3 regions of the Leclercia sp. genome follow, and region 2 is predicted to be linked to each of the others. Evidence: predicted binding sites of a transcription regulator. Region 2 holds the regulator's gene; each other region holds the start of a gene.
What was found. The regulator PurR, encoded in region 2, represses purine synthesis genes. The targets are predictions, from matches to a motif close to CANGCAAACGTTTGCNTG.

Region 1 (4,941 bases), 220 kb from region 2:
GACTCGGCCTCAAACAGACCGATATACCCCTCGGGAACCTGAATTTCAGGCCAGCGCTTCATCACCGCCGCCGCGTCCAGCCGCTCAAGGTTGAGATTAAACTGGCGGGCGCTCTGCTCAACGTTCGCCAGGAATGACGAATCGGACGGCCCCAGATTAACCACGCCCGTGCGTTCAAAGACCGGCTCACCGCTGATTTCGGCCAGCTCATCCCACAATGCCTGCGCGCGTAAAACCAGCGGCACATAGCGTTCACCTTCTCCGTAAGCGTGACGCATCAGGCGGGTGTCGCCGTGGTGGCTCCCTTCGGTGTGGGGGGGCATATGGGCATCGATCATCAGTACGTTTTGCCCGGCGCGTGTAGCGTAATAACCTGCCGCTGCACCGACAGATCCGCTGCCAATAATAATTAAATCGTATTTCATCAGATTCTCTTTGCGCGTTTCGTTGCTTAGCAGGGTAATTAAGACATGACGGTTATACAAGGGAGAAATAAAGGAGGCACCGTCAGGTGCCTTTTTGGGTGAGGTTGTGACATTACGTCAATGTCGCCGGTACTCATTTGCCTGGTAGTCACTGGATTCTATTTTTGCAATGCCGGCTTCTAAAATAGAAATAAACTGACGTGCAACGTCGGTGGTTAACCATAGCGTTTGCCCAACTTCCGCTTCTTCGGTGTCAGGGTGGTTCGGAGTCTGGTAATGCAAACGCAACATCAGTGCGTCGTAGCTATCTACAGTGCTGATATCCCAGCCAACAAGCGGATGTGTCTGGATGACTTCATTATTCTTTTCCATCATAACCCCCTGAATACGTGTTAAAAGACAACGACTGTGAGGTTCAATGCGTGTTTTTCTGAAGCAACTTCAGTATATCAATAAATAAGGCTTCTGAAGGGAAAAAGAAACAGGGAGCACAACAAATTTGTGCGTTTTAGGATTGTTTGAACATTAAAACATCATCTTGCTGATGATTTTTCTGGGAGTCACTCAGATTATTCGTACTATCGTTGAACAGATGAAAAAAAGCCGGGGCGACCCGGCAAAAAAAAACAATGAGGGAGAAATTAATCGGTAATAAACCAGTCGTCAGCGCTCTCCCAGGTTTCCTGGAGAATTTCGCTGATGCGCTCTTTATCTTCTTTGGCGCCGCCGATGACCGACAGATTGTTTGATCCGGCATAGCGCACGGTGACAGCACCGTCGCGTTCAGGGAAGGAGTCATTTATACGGCGGGATAATTCACCCGCCAGCGCGTCCAGCGCGCCGGCAGGCAAAGCAGTTGTTCTGGCAATGGTCACTTCGATACGCATAGTTGCCCCCTGTGTAATATACTGGTTATTTATACAGTTATATTATTGAACTTACAACAGGGGACCCACAATTTTTAGCGTTTTACCGTCCAGTGCACGGTTTCACCCGCGAGGAATGGGATGAGGGTGTCATCCGTCAGCGCAATAGATTCCACCACGCTGCTCTCTTCGCGGACCAGCTCAACGAAGGTTTCATTCACCGGCAGGCCGTAGAAGCGCGGGCCGTTCAGGGAGCAGAAGGCCTCGAAGTGCTGCAGGGCGTTCATCTCGTCAAACACCTGGGCATAGCTCGCCAGTGCGGTCGGGGCGTTAAAGCAGCCGGCACAACCGCAGCTCGCCTCTTTGCGATGACGGGCGTGCGGCGCGGAGTCGGTGCCAAGGAAGGCGCGTTCAAAGCCGCTGGCGACCAGTTCACGCAGCGCCTGCTGGTGGATGTTGCGCTTGAGGATCGGCAGGCAGTAGAGGTGAGGGCGCACGCCGCCCACCAGCATGTGGTTGCGGTTGAACATCAGGTGCTGCGGGGTGATAGTGGCGGCCAGAAGCTCGTTACCCTCGCGCACGTACTCCGCTGCATCTTTGGTGGTGATGTGTTCAAACACCACTTTCAGACCCGGCAGGCGCTGGCGCAGCGGCTCCATCACGGTGTCGATAAAACGTGCTTCCCGGTCGAAGATATCGATCTCGGCATGGGTCACTTCACCGTGCACCAGCAGCGGCATCCCCAGCTTCTCCATGCGCTCGAGCACCGGCATAATCGCGTCGATGCTGGTCACGCCGTGGCTGGAGTTGGTGGTGGCATTGGCCGGGTACAGTTTGGCAGCGGTAAAGACCCCTTCGTTAAAGCCGCGTTCGATCTCATTGGGATCGAGCGTGTCGGTCAAATAACAGGTCATCAGCGGGGTAAAATCGTGACCGGCAGGCACGGCGTCAAGAATGCGCTGGCGATAGGCAATCGCCGCGTCGACCGTGGTGACGGGTGGCACCAGGTTGGGCATGACAATCGCGCGGCCATAAATTTCACTGGTATAGGGCACGACGGTTTTCAGCATATCGCCATCGCGAAGATGGATATGCCAGTCGTCTGGGCGGCGAATTTTCAAAACCTGGGATGGTGCAGTCATGGATAGGCTCCGGCTGAGTGAGATGATTTTTGCCGGACACAAAGAATAGGGGGAAACGTTTTCGTTTGCACTCTTTTCCGTAAAAAAAAGGGCGCCGAAGCGCCCTGGAGGTTAATCGACGAAGGGGATAACAATCTCACCCGGCTTCACTTCGATCCCTTTTGCATACTTTTTCGCCAGCGCTTCACCTTTGCTGTTATCTTCGCTCAGGATGTAGGCCGGCTGTTTATTAAAGTACGTTTGCAGCGACTGGTTCAGGTACGGCATCAGGGTTTGCAGGACCGGTTTCATCTTGTCTGGCGACACCACGGCGTCGGTGATCTCCATCTGCTGCAGATAGATGGCGCCCTGATCTTTGTTGAAGACCGGCAGCGCTTTTAATTTCAGTTTGATGTTGGCTTTCTGGCTGCCGAACAGCGAGTTCATGTCCAGGCTGGCATCCCCGGAGAGCATCACTTTGTTCGGCTCCTCGCGGCCAATCTGGCTGGCAAGGTTGGTCAGGACGATATGCGCATCCGCCACGCCTGGAACGCCAATATCTTTCGCAAAGTTATTGCGCTTTTGCAGTGCCTGGTTGATCTCCTGTTCACTGACGGTGTACTGGGTAAGCTGATTACAACCAACCAGCAGGCCGCTGATGATCAACGCAGTAGCAATAACGATCTTCTTCATGGTTTTCCTCGACATATATGTCAGCGCTTCTATCCTGACGCGCCAGTATGTCAGGGGAGAGTGAGTCAGACCAGCAGAAAAAACTGATATCTGGCCTGTCAGGCGATCAGCCGCCAGGCTCCAGGATAACCGGCACGCGGCGTTTGTGGCTGAACTGCCAGCCCAGCGCGAAGCAAGTGATCACCCCGATTAAGGCCAGCATCACCCACGGCAGTTCGGGCTGGTGGAAGGTTTTTCCGGCATCGAACAACCAGCCGCCCCCGGCATACCCCAGCGCGCCGCCAATCGCCAGGCCGAGACGGCTGAAGCCCATATAGCTGCCGCGCGCCCGCGGGTCGGCCAGCTCGGCGCTCAGGGTTTCACGAGCCGGTTCGGCAATGATAGAGCCGATATAGAAGGTGCAGATCAGCATAAACAGCTGCTGCAGGGAGCTCACCATCCCGATGGGCAGCATGCTCAGGGACATCAGCAGCAGCCCCGCCATCAGGCGGTGCTCAAGGCGGAAGCGTTTTTCACTCCAGCGGGCAATCGGGTAGAGCAGGGTCAGTGAGAGACAGGCCTCAATGGCGTACATCCATTTGACTGCCGCCGGGGAGCCCGCCACGTCGTTAACCATGATCGGCAGCATCAACATCACCTGCACCCCCAGCATGTAATAGCCCGCCAGGGTCAGCACGTAGGTGATAAAGCGCTTGTCGCGCCAGACCCGATCCAGCCCCTCACGCACCGGCGCTTTGACGGTAGAGAGTTTCCAGGCGGGCAAAAGCCAGGCGTTGAAGCCCGCGCAGAGGATAAACAGCACCGCGCCCGTGGCGCAGACCAGACGAAAGTCATACTGCAGCAGCCAGCTGCCCAGCAGCGCGCCCACTACCGCCCCGGCGCTGTCCTGCATCATCAGCAGCGAGAAAAAGCGCCCGCGATGCTGAGGGCGGATCAGTTTGACCACCAGGGCCGTGCGCGGCGGGTCGAACAGCGTCCCGCCCAGACCGGAGATAAAGCAGGAGACCCACAGCAGCCAGGGTTCATGGGCGATCGCCATGGTGGCAAACCCTGCCGCCCGCAGCAGCATGCCGGTGACGATCATCGGTTTGGCGCCGAAGCGGTCGGCAATCGCGCCGCCAAACACTCCCAGCCCCTGCTGAACAAACTGGCGCAGACCCAGGGCAATGCCGACCATCAGTGCCGCCCAGCCCATCTGATCGACAAAGCGAATCGAAATCAGCGGAAAAACGACAAAAAAGCCGAGCACAACCAGCATGTTATCGACGAGCAGGAAGCCTTTACCCAGACGGCGGGCCTGTGAGATATGGGACATTTCCCCTCCAGGGAAATATACCCGTCATACTTCAGGTTGCCGGTGCGTTGACTTCCTGCAACTTGAATTATTTAGGGTATCAAGATAATGAGCGCGCTAATATTCTGCGGTTTCGCCAGGGTTTTTCCCACAGCGCAGGCGACAATATTTTTTTATCAAAAGGGTACTTTGATTGAGGCTTTTCATCGAAAAATGTGAAAAGTCTTCAAAATGGTATGTCACTGTTTTCCCAGACGGCAGCGGCGCAGGTATAGTAAAGCTAACGGGTGAAGGTTGTAACAGGAAGGAGTTGTATCCATGTTTGGCTATCGCAGTAATGTGCCGAAAGTGCGCCTGACGACCGACCGGCTGGTGGTTCGTCTGGTGCACGAGCGTGATGCCTGGCGTCTGGCGGACTACTACGCTGAGAATCGTCAGTTTTTAAAACCCTGGGAACCCGTGCGGGATGAAAGCCACTGTTATCCTTCCGGCTGGCAGGCCCGGCTGAGCATGATTGCAGAGTTCCACAAGCAGGGCTCGGC
Region 2 (4,941 bases):
GAAGGCGGCGTGTTTAACAACGCCGCTCAGGTGTGGAACCACACCTTCTACTGGCACTGCCTGGCACCCAATGCTGGCGGCGAACCCACGGGTGAGCTGGCTGCGGCCATCACTGCTGCGTTCGGCAGCTTTGCGGAATTTAAAGCGAAGTTTACCGATGCTGCGGTGAAGAACTTTGGCGCAGGCTGGACCTGGCTGGTAAAAGAGGCAGACGGCAAACTGGCGATCGTCTCTACGTCTAACGCGGGAACGCCGTTAACCACCCGCGCGACTCCGCTGCTGACCGTCGACGTCTGGGAACATGCGTATTACATCGATTACCGTAATGCGCGCCCGAATTACCTCGAGCACTTCTGGGCGCTGGTAAACTGGGAATTTGTGGCGAAGAACTTCGCGGCATAATGAAAACGCCGAAGGGAACTCCTTCGGCGTTATTTTTATTCGGTGGCGCAAACCGGCTCAGGTTGTTTTCGCCCGGAGGCAAAGACCAGAATAAGTCCCAGGGCGGCGATAATGGCCCCCATCACCGGTACGAAGCTGTAACCCATCCCGCTGGATATCACTGCCCCACCGGCTGCCGCACCCAGCGCATTGCCCAGGTTGAAAGCACCGATATTTACAGACGATGATAATCCCGGCGCATCGCTTGCGACGCGCATGACGCGCATCTGCAGCGGCGGTACCACCGCAAAGGTCGCCATGCCCCATACCACCATCGCCACGGCCGCGCCCACTTCATTACGCGCCAGCCAAGGGATCGCCAGCATGATGACAATCAGCAGCAGTAAAAAGCCTTTCAGGGTGCCGCTCACGGACTTATCCGCCAGCTTGCCGCCCAGATAGTTGCCGATGGAAAAACCAACGCCAATCAGCACCAGCATGGCGGTGATAAAGGCCGGGGTCGCCTGGTTGATGTCATGCAGCACCGGGGCAATATAGGTATAGAGGGTGAACATCGCGCCAGCGCCGAGGACGGTGGTCAGCAAGGCAGATAACACCTGCGGACGCAGCAGAACCGCCAGCTCTTTGCGCACTTCCGGCTTTTCGCCCGCCCCACCCGCAGGTAAGGAGAAGAACAGCGCGATCATCGAGACGACACCCAGCAGCGCGGTAGCCAGGAAGGACATCCGCCAGCCAATGACTTCGCCCATCCAGGTTGCGGCAGGCACGCCGCCAATATTGGCGATGGTCAGGCCCATAAACATGGTGGCGACGGCGCTGGCCTGCTTGTGTTTCGGCACCACGCTTGCGGCCACTACCGACCCGAGGCCAAAGAAGGCACCGTGGTTCAGGCTGGTGAGAATACGCGACAGCATCAGGGTGGTGTAATCCGGCGAGAGCGCCGAGAGAACGTTACCCACGGTAAAGATCGCCATCAGAAAGATCAGCGCGTTGCGGCGTCCGCGATGGGACAGCAGGAGGGTCATCAGGGGCGCGCCCACCATCACGCCGATGGCGTAGGCGCTGATCAGCATGCCTGCAGCGGGAATAGAGACATCCACGCCCCGGGCAATAACCGGTAGCAGGCCCATCGGGGAAAATTCGGTGGTACCGATACCAAAGGCACCAATGGCCAGGGCCAGCAGCGGAAAATTGATTCTCATACTTCAACTCCAGACACCGTGTCGTCAGGCGACACAGAACAATGAAGGCGAAAGCATGACATCAATCACAAAAAATGAGAAGTTAACAATTTAGCAAAAGATTTTTGCAGGGCGCGTAACAATAAGCGAAAAGGAACGAGGGAGAGCTGACCTCTCCCGCATCAATCAGTGCAGTGCCGCAGTCAGACCGCTGGCAACAATCAGACTCAGAACAATAATGGTAGTAATCAGCGAAAACTTAAGATCGGTACTCATCAATTTTTCTCCTTTTAATCACCCTACGAAGAGTGAGCTTGCTCATTTTTACACAGTTGAGGGTAAAAATCTTGCAGGATTTAGATTGATATCGGTTTTTGCTCTTCCCCTTTGGGCCAAGATAAGACAAAATTCCACGCTAAATTTATTAGCGTACCGGCCATTGACCCCCTCCTGACGTCCTGTGTCGTTTTCCCGGCGTACCGCAATTCAAATTGCGCAATTAGGGCGAGTGAAGGCAAACGTTTACCTATTGGTTTTTCAGGAGCTTAGATATGGTCTGGAGTGACATCTGATGGCAACAATTAAAGACGTGGCGAAACGCGCAAACGTTTCCACTACAACCGTATCACATGTTATTAACAAAACCCGCTTTGTCGCGGAAGAGACCCGCAACAACGTCTGGGCGGCCATTAAAGAGCTGCACTACTCTCCAAGCGCCGTGGCCCGTAGTCTGAAGGTGAATCACACCAAATCGATCGGCCTGCTGGCGACCAGCAGTGAAGCGCCCTATTTTGCGGAAATTATTGAAGCGGTAGAGAAGAACTGCTTCCAGAAAGGCTACACCCTGATCCTCGGCAACGCCTGGAACAGCCTCGAAAAACAGCGGGCCTATCTGTCGATGATGGCGCAAAAGCGCGTCGACGGTCTGCTGGTGATGTGTTCCGAATACCCGGAACCCCTGCTCACCATGCTGGAAGAGTATCGCAATATTCCGATGGTGGTGATGGACTGGGGCGAAGCGAAGGCCGACTTTACCGATTCGGTGATCGATAACGCCTTTGAAGGCGGCTACATGGCCGGTCGTTATCTGATCGAACGCGGCCACCGCGAAATCGGCGTGATCCCGGGGGCGCTGGAGCGCAACACCGGTGCCGGGCGTCTGGCGGGCTTTATGAAGGCGATGGAAGAGGCATTAATCACGGTGCCGGAAAACTGGATCGTGCAGGGTGACTTTGAGCCGGAGTCCGGCTACCGCGCCATGCAGCAGATCCTCTCCCAGAGCCCGCGTCCAACCGCCATCTTCTGCGGCGGGGATATTATGGCGATGGGTGCGCTCTGCGCCGCCGATGAGATGGGTCTGCGCGTTCCGCAGGACGTTTCGCTGATCGGGTATGATAACGTGCGCAACGCCCGCTTCTTTACCCCGGCGCTGACCACCATCCACCAGCCGAAAGATTCGCTGGGGGAGACCGCCTTCAATATGCTGCTGGACCGTATCGTCAATAAGCGCGAAGAGTCCCAGTCCATTGAGGTACATCCGCGCCTGATTGAACGCCGCTCCGTCGCGGATGGTCCGTTCCGCGACTACCGCCGTTAATCCTCTCCGGGAGCCAGCATCTCTGGCTCCCGCAGCCACTCCCGGTTCATCGTTTCACTGTCTCCCAGATAATCCAGCAGCCAGGCCAAAGCCGGCGACATATCGTTTTGTTGCCAGGTCAGGCAGCACGCCGCATCCGGGAAGGGATTTTCCAGCGTTAGCTCAACCCACTTGCCGCTGTCGATCCACGGTCGGGCAAAATGCACCGGCACCATCCCCACGCACAGGCCGGCCGAGAGGCAGGTGGCCGACGATTCCCAGTCGGGTGTAACAATCCGCCGCTGGTTGTCCAGCAGCCAGGTGATGCGTTTCGGCAGCGAGCGGGAGGTGTCTTCGCGCACCAGCGAGGGCCAGTTGCGCAGGGTATCATCGCTGAGCGGCCCTTCCATGGCGGCCAGCGGATGATGGCTGGCGACCACGCAAATCCAGCTCAGCGTGCCCATATCACGAAACGCATAGCGTCCCCCGACCGGGATCGCCTGGGTGGCACCTATCGCCATCTCCACCCTGCCGTCCGCCAGCGCGTCCCAGACGCCGTTAAAGACCTCCTGCGAGACCCGCAGCTCGACGTCCGAAAAGTGGCGGTAAAAATCGACAATCATCTGCCGGGTGCGCTCGGGGCGCACGATATTATCCACCGCAATGGAGATATGGCTGCGCCAGCCGTTGGCGATCTGCTGACACTGTTCGCGGGTGATCTGCATTTTTTTGATAACAGACCGCCCCTCTTTCAGAAACCAGGTCCCGGCGGGGGTCAACTCCACGTCGCGATGACGCCGTTCAAACAGCGGCACCGCCAGCCACTCCTCCAGCTGACGCACGGTATAGCTGATGGCGGACGGAACGCGATGCAGCTCCTGCGCTGCTCCGCTGAAGCTGCCGTTACGCGCGACGGCATCCACCACTTCAAGAGAATATTCTGACCACATTTTCTGCCTGCAAAATTTTTGAACGCAACCGCCAAATATTAGCGTTTCACAAGCGGGTTTGCACTCCCTACACTCAGCGCCTACCCATACCTGCGCCCAAACGGAGAATAGAACAATGACACCCGGGAAAGGATTTTTAGTCTGGCTCGGCGGCTTAAGCGTGCTGGGCTTCCTCGCCACCGATATGTACCTGCCTGCCTTCTCGATCATGCAGGAGGATCTGCAAACCCCGGCGGCCGCCATTAGCGCCAGCCTGAGCCTGTTCCTGGCAGGCTTTGCCTTTGCCCAACTGCTGTGGGGACCGATGTCCGACCGCTTCGGCCGTAAGCCGGTGCTGCTGGCTGGTTTAGCCATTTTTGCCCTCGGCTGCCTCGGCATGCTGTGGGTCCGCGATGCCACCTGGCTGCTGGTGCTGCGCTTTATCCAGGCGGTGGGGGTCTGCGCCGCAGCGGTGACCTGGCAGGCGCTGGTAACCGATTACTACCCGGCCTCGCGCACTAACCGCATTTTCGCCACCATCATGCCGCTGGTCGGTCTCTCTCCGGCGCTGGCGCCGCTGCTGGGCAGCTGGATCCTCGCCCACTTCAGCTGGCAGGCCATTTTTGCAGTGCTGTTTGTTATCACCCTGGTGCTGATGATCCCGGCGTTTTTCCTGAAGCCGACAGCGACAAAAAAAGGACAATCTGAGCAACGCGTTACCTTTGTTTCGCTGCTCCGCTCGCGCACCTATCGCGGCAACGTGCTGATCTACGCCGCCTGCTCCGCGAGCTTCTTCGCCTGGCTGACCGGCTCGCCGTTTATTCTCAGCGACATGGGCTACAGCCCGGCGGCG
Region 3 (4,941 bases), on a different contig from region 2:
CCAGGTTGGCTTTGCCGACGTTCGGGAAGCCGATAAAGTCTTTGAAGTTGTGGTAGCGGCCGCCCGGCACGATGGAGTCGTAGCGGGAGATGGTCAGCTTTTCGCGCAGCATCTCGACCATCGCGTCCGGCATATCGCGCTGATAGACAAAGCGCACCGGCTCGGCGGTCAGACGCTGCTTGAGGCTGGAGGACATCAGCTCCATCAGGCTGGCTTCCATCTCATGCACCAGATCGTACTCGGCGTCACGGGTCATCTTCATCGAATAGGCGTTCAGGGCATCGTAATCGAAGAAGCCCTTGAAGATGTCGTCCAGGCAGTAGCGCAGGATGTTATCCAGCAGGATCATCGGTTTGCGACGACGCGGCGTTTCCGGTGGCAGGTTGACGAAGCGCGGCACCTTGTCCGACGGGATCTCCAGCAGCGCATAGCGAATGCTGTCGCCGCGGATAATCTCCACCGCCAGATAGGTGTAGTCATCCTTCAGAAACTGCACCAGGTCCGTTTCGCGGTTAATCAGAATCGGGGTGATGTGCTGACGCAGATAATGTTTGAAATAGTGGCGCAGCCAGCTCTGCTGGTTAACCGAGAGCTGTCGCTCGTTGATCAGGAAGATTTGATTGCGAGCCATCTCCAGCAGCAATTCGTTATACAGGCTGTCAAATTCCTGATCGGCTTTCAGGACCCGGGACTGGATCTTGCCAAGCAGATGACGCGAATTCGAGTTTAAACCCTGCTCTTCGCTAATGATGATTCGACGCTTCAGTTCAGCAAAGCGAACTTTATAGAATTCGTCCAGGTTATTGGAGTAAATCCCCAGAAAACGCATGCGCTCAATCAGCGGGTTACTTTTATCCGCCGCTTCCTGAAGCACGCGCTCGTTGAATGCTAACCAGCTTAGCTCTTTCTCGATGTATAACTTTTCCTGACCCATTACTACTCACACTCCAGTTCAATCACAGGACGTGGCAAATCCGTCTCGCCTTTATTATGGCGAGCATTTCCACTATATGTCCAACTGTGTCAGAAAAGTATGACAGTTAAATTTATTCTTGAGGGAAAAGAGAGGGTTGGCGGCATAGCCCTGGCGGGCCAGCGCTAAGGTAGGCCGGGTAAGCGTCGCGCCACCCGGTAAAAAACTACTCTTCTGCGGCATGTCCTTGCGGAGGTAACGGCGCACCGTCCAGCCAGGCGGCACCGTTGCGCATCTCCAGGCGGCCGTCAACAAACCAGCTCACTACCAGCGGGTAGATGGCATGCTCCTGGGCCTGAACCCGGGCGGTGACATCTTCTTCGCTGTCGCCTTCGAACACCGGCACTTTCGCCTGCAGGATCACCGGGCCACCGTCCAGTTCGTCGGTGACAAAATGGACCGAGGTGCCATGCTCCTCGTCGCCATTGTCCAGCACCTGACGGTGGGTATTCAGGCCGGGATATTTTGGCAGCAGGGAAGGGTGGATATTCAGCAGGCGGCCGGCAAAGTGCGCCACAAACGCCGGGCTGAGGATCCGCATATAGCCAGCCAACACCACCACATCCGGTGCGTAGGCGTCGATCTCCTGCACCAGCTCGCGGTCAAAGGCCTCGCGGCTGGCAAACTGAGAGGCGCTGAGCGCATGCGCCGCAATGCCCGCTTCGCGGGCACGCTCAAGGCCGAACGCATCGGCCTTGTTACTGAATACTGCGCGGAGGGTGCCGTTGATCTTCTTCTGTTTGCAGGCATCGATGATAGCCTGCAAATTACTTCCGTTACCGGAAATGAGCACCACTATGTTTTTCATTCAATGACCACACGCTGTTCGGAATCAGATGCTTTGATGATACCGATTTTCCACGCATTTTCACCTTTGGCCTGCAGCAGCGCCAGGGCTTTGTCCACTTCGCTGGCCGGCAGGGCGATCAACATCCCTACGCCGCAGTTGAAGGTGCGATACATTTCATGATCGCTGACGTTACCGGCATCCTGCAGCCAGTTAAACACCGCTGGCCACTGCCAGGATGATTCGTCGATGACGGCCTGGGTGTTGTCCGGCAGCACGCGCGGAATATTTTCCCAGAAACCGCCACCGGTCAGGTGAGCGATAGCGTGAACATCCACATTCTCGATCAGTTCCAGAATGGATTTCACATAGATGCGGGTCGGTTCGAGCAGGTGATCGGCCAGCGGTTTGCCTTCCAGCTCGGTGGTCAGCGGGTCGCAGCCGCTCACTTCGACAATTTTACGCACCAGCGAGTAGCCGTTGGAGTGCGGGCCGCTGGAACCCAGCGCAATCAGCACGTCGCCGTCGGTCACTTTGCTGCCGTCAATGATTTCGGATTTTTCGACCACGCCCACGCAGAAGCCGGCAACGTCGTAATCTTCGCCGTGATACATCCCCGGCATTTCAGCAGTTTCGCCGCCGACCAGTGCACAGCCAGACTGCAGGCAGCCTTCCGCGATACCGCTGATCACGCTGGCTGCGGTGTCGACGTCCAGCTTGCCGGTCGCGTAGTAGTCGAGGAAGAACAGCGGCTCAGCGCCCTGAACCACCAGGTCGTTTACGCACATAGCGACCAGGTCAACGCCGATGGTGTCGTGGCGTTTCAGATCCATCGCCAGACGCAGCTTGGTGCCCACGCCGTCGGTGCCCGAGACCAGGACCGGTTCACGGTATTTTTGCGGCAGCGCGCACAGGGCGCCGAATCCTCCCAGCCCACCCATCACTTCCGGGCGGCGGGTTTTTTTAACTACCCCTTTGATACGGTCAACCAGCGCATTACCTGCGTCAATATCTACACCGGCATCTTTGTAGCTGAGAGAAGTTTTGTTGGTCACGGCTCAAGTCCCCACGCGATTGCATTGCGATAGTAAGAAAAATCGGCGCAATTCTAACAGTCCAGGCAAACGTTTGCGAGCCCATTCTGCAACAGAAAAAAGCGACCCTGAAATTCCTGACAAAATCGTAGCCTGGGGCACAAACTTGAACCCGTTCACGAAAATGAAACCGGGTACATTCTTATGCTTGCAACCCCTTAGCTGAATGCACATCATTTCACTGAAACCGGTTTCTGTACTCTTTTTTGCCGATAATTAACGCTGAATGAGGGATATCGCATGTCAGGATTCAAAGAGGGTTTTCTGTGGGGCGGCGCGGTGGCGGCGCATCAACTTGAAGGCGGCTGGCAGGAGGGCGGGAAGGGCCCAAGCGTCGCAGACGTAATGACCGCAGGCGCGCACGGCGTCCCGCGCGAAATCACCGACGGCGTGCTGCCGGGCAAAAACTACCCCAACCATGAAGCCATCGATTTCTATCACCGGTACAAAGAAGATATCCAGCTGTTCGCGGAAATGGGCTTTAAATGCTTCCGTACCTCGATTGCCTGGACGCGTATTTTCCCCAAAGGCGACGAGCAGCAGCCCAACGAAGCGGGCCTGCAGTTTTACGACGATCTCTTTGATGAGTGCCTGAAGCACGGCATCGAGCCGGTAATTACCCTCTCGCACTTCGAAATGCCTTATCACCTGGTGAGCGAATACGGCGGCTGGCGTAACCGTAAACTGATCGACTTCTTTGTGCGCTTTGCCAGCGTGGTGTTTAAGCGTTATCAGCACAAAGTGAAGTACTGGATGACCTTCAACGAAATCAACAACCAGGCCAACTTCCACGAGGATTTCGCCCCGTTCACCAACTCTGGCCTGCACTATCAGCCGGGCGAAGATCGCGAGCCGGTCATGTTCCAGGCCGCGCACTACGAGCTGGTGGCCAGCGCCCTGGCGGTCAAAGCCGGACGCGACATCAACCCGTCCCTGCGTATCGGCTGCATGATCGCCATGTGCCCTATCTATCCGCTGACCTGCGCCCCGGACGACATGATGATGGCGATGAACGCCATGCACCGCCGCTACTGGTTCACCGACGTGCACGTGCGCGGCGCTTATCCGCAGCATCTGCTGAACTACTTTGCCCGTCGTGGTTTTGAGCTCGATATCACCGAAGAGGATAAAGCGGCGCTGAAGCAGGGCTGCGTGGATTACATCGGCTTCAGCTACTACATGTCGTTTGCCACCAAAGTGACAGCGGATAACCCCCAGCTGGATTACGACGAAAGTAAGAGCCTGGTCTCCAACCCCTACGTGCAGAAATCGGACTGGGGCTGGCAGATTGACCCTGTGGGGCTGCGCTACTCCCTGAACTGGTTCTGGGACCACTACCAGCTGCCGCTGTTTATCGTCGAGAACGGTTTTGGCGCTATCGACGTGCTGGAGAGCGACGGGACGGTGAACGACCAGTACCGCATTGACTATCTCAGCGCCCATATCCGCGAGATGAAGAAAGCGGTGGTGGAAGATGGTGTGGATCTGATGGGTTACACCCCGTGGGGCTGTATCGATCTGGTCTCTGCCGGCACCGGCGAAATGAAAAAACGCTATGGCTTTATCTACGTCGATAAAGATAACGAAGGCAAAGGCACGCTGAATCGCAGCAAGAAAAAATCATTTGCCTGGTATCAGAAGGTGATCGCCAGCAACGGCGAAACGCTTTAATGCCCGGCGACGCTGCGCTTGCACGGGCCTACCGGTTGTGTAGGCCGGGTAAGCGCAGCGCCACCCGGCAAAAAACCGCCCCAAAGCCGGAGATCCCTCTCCGGTTTTTTTTGTCTCTTTTATACTCTCAGCAGCCTGTTATTCACTTTGGTTGATCCCGGTCAAGCAAGATGGGTATGGCGCTGTCCGAAAAAAGCGGTATAATCCGGCGATTTTTTTTGTGGCTGCCACCCGAAGGAGAAAGAGAATGAAGATTGTGGAAGTGAAACACCCACTCGTTAAACACAAGCTGGGCCTGATGCGTGAGCATGACATCAGCACTAAGCGCTTTCGTGAACTGGCTTCTGAAGTTGGCAGCTTACTGACCTATGAAGCAACCTCCGATCTGGAAACCGAAAAGGTGACCATTGAAGGCT

Region 1: a site for PurR is predicted at 2,482-2,499, ahead of pyrC (dihydroorotase). Genes of this name have one in related genera too.
Region 3: a site for PurR is predicted at 2,878-2,895, ahead of purM (phosphoribosylformylglycinamidine cyclo-ligase). Genes of this name have one in related genera too.

What each region holds. Positions count from the first base shown of each region.
Region 1 covers NZ_DAIQCE010000001.1:1,590,378-1,595,318, reverse strand. The annotation lists gene solA (N-methyl-L-tryptophan oxidase) at 1-425, opposite strand, end outside; gene bssS (biofilm formation regulator BssS) at 543-797, opposite strand; gene dinI (DNA damage-inducible protein I) at 1,067-1,312, opposite strand; gene pyrC (dihydroorotase) at 1,387-2,433, opposite strand; gene V7Q49_RS07535 (lipoprotein) at 2,545-3,105, opposite strand; gene mdtH (multidrug efflux MFS transporter MdtH) at 3,212-4,420, opposite strand; gene rimJ (ribosomal protein S5-alanine N-acetyltransferase) at 4,718-4,941, shown strand, end outside.
Region 2 covers NZ_DAIQCE010000001.1:1,367,642-1,372,582, forward strand. The annotation lists gene sodB (superoxide dismutase [Fe]) at 1-402, shown strand, start outside; gene V7Q49_RS06405 (MFS transporter) at 438-1,604, opposite strand; gene cydH (cytochrome bd-I oxidase subunit CydH) at 1,770-1,859, opposite strand; gene purR (HTH-type transcriptional repressor PurR) at 2,155-3,180, shown strand; gene punR (DNA-binding transcriptional activator PunR) at 3,177-4,109, opposite strand; gene punC (purine nucleoside transporter PunC) at 4,225-4,941, shown strand, end outside.
Region 3 covers NZ_DAIQCE010000021.1:12,120-17,060, reverse strand. The annotation lists gene ppk1 (polyphosphate kinase 1) at 1-934, opposite strand, end outside; gene purN (phosphoribosylglycinamide formyltransferase) at 1,140-1,781, opposite strand; gene purM (phosphoribosylformylglycinamidine cyclo-ligase) at 1,778-2,815, opposite strand; gene V7Q49_RS23055 (6-phospho-beta-glucosidase) at 3,095-4,525, shown strand; gene upp (uracil phosphoribosyltransferase) at 4,773-4,941, shown strand, end outside.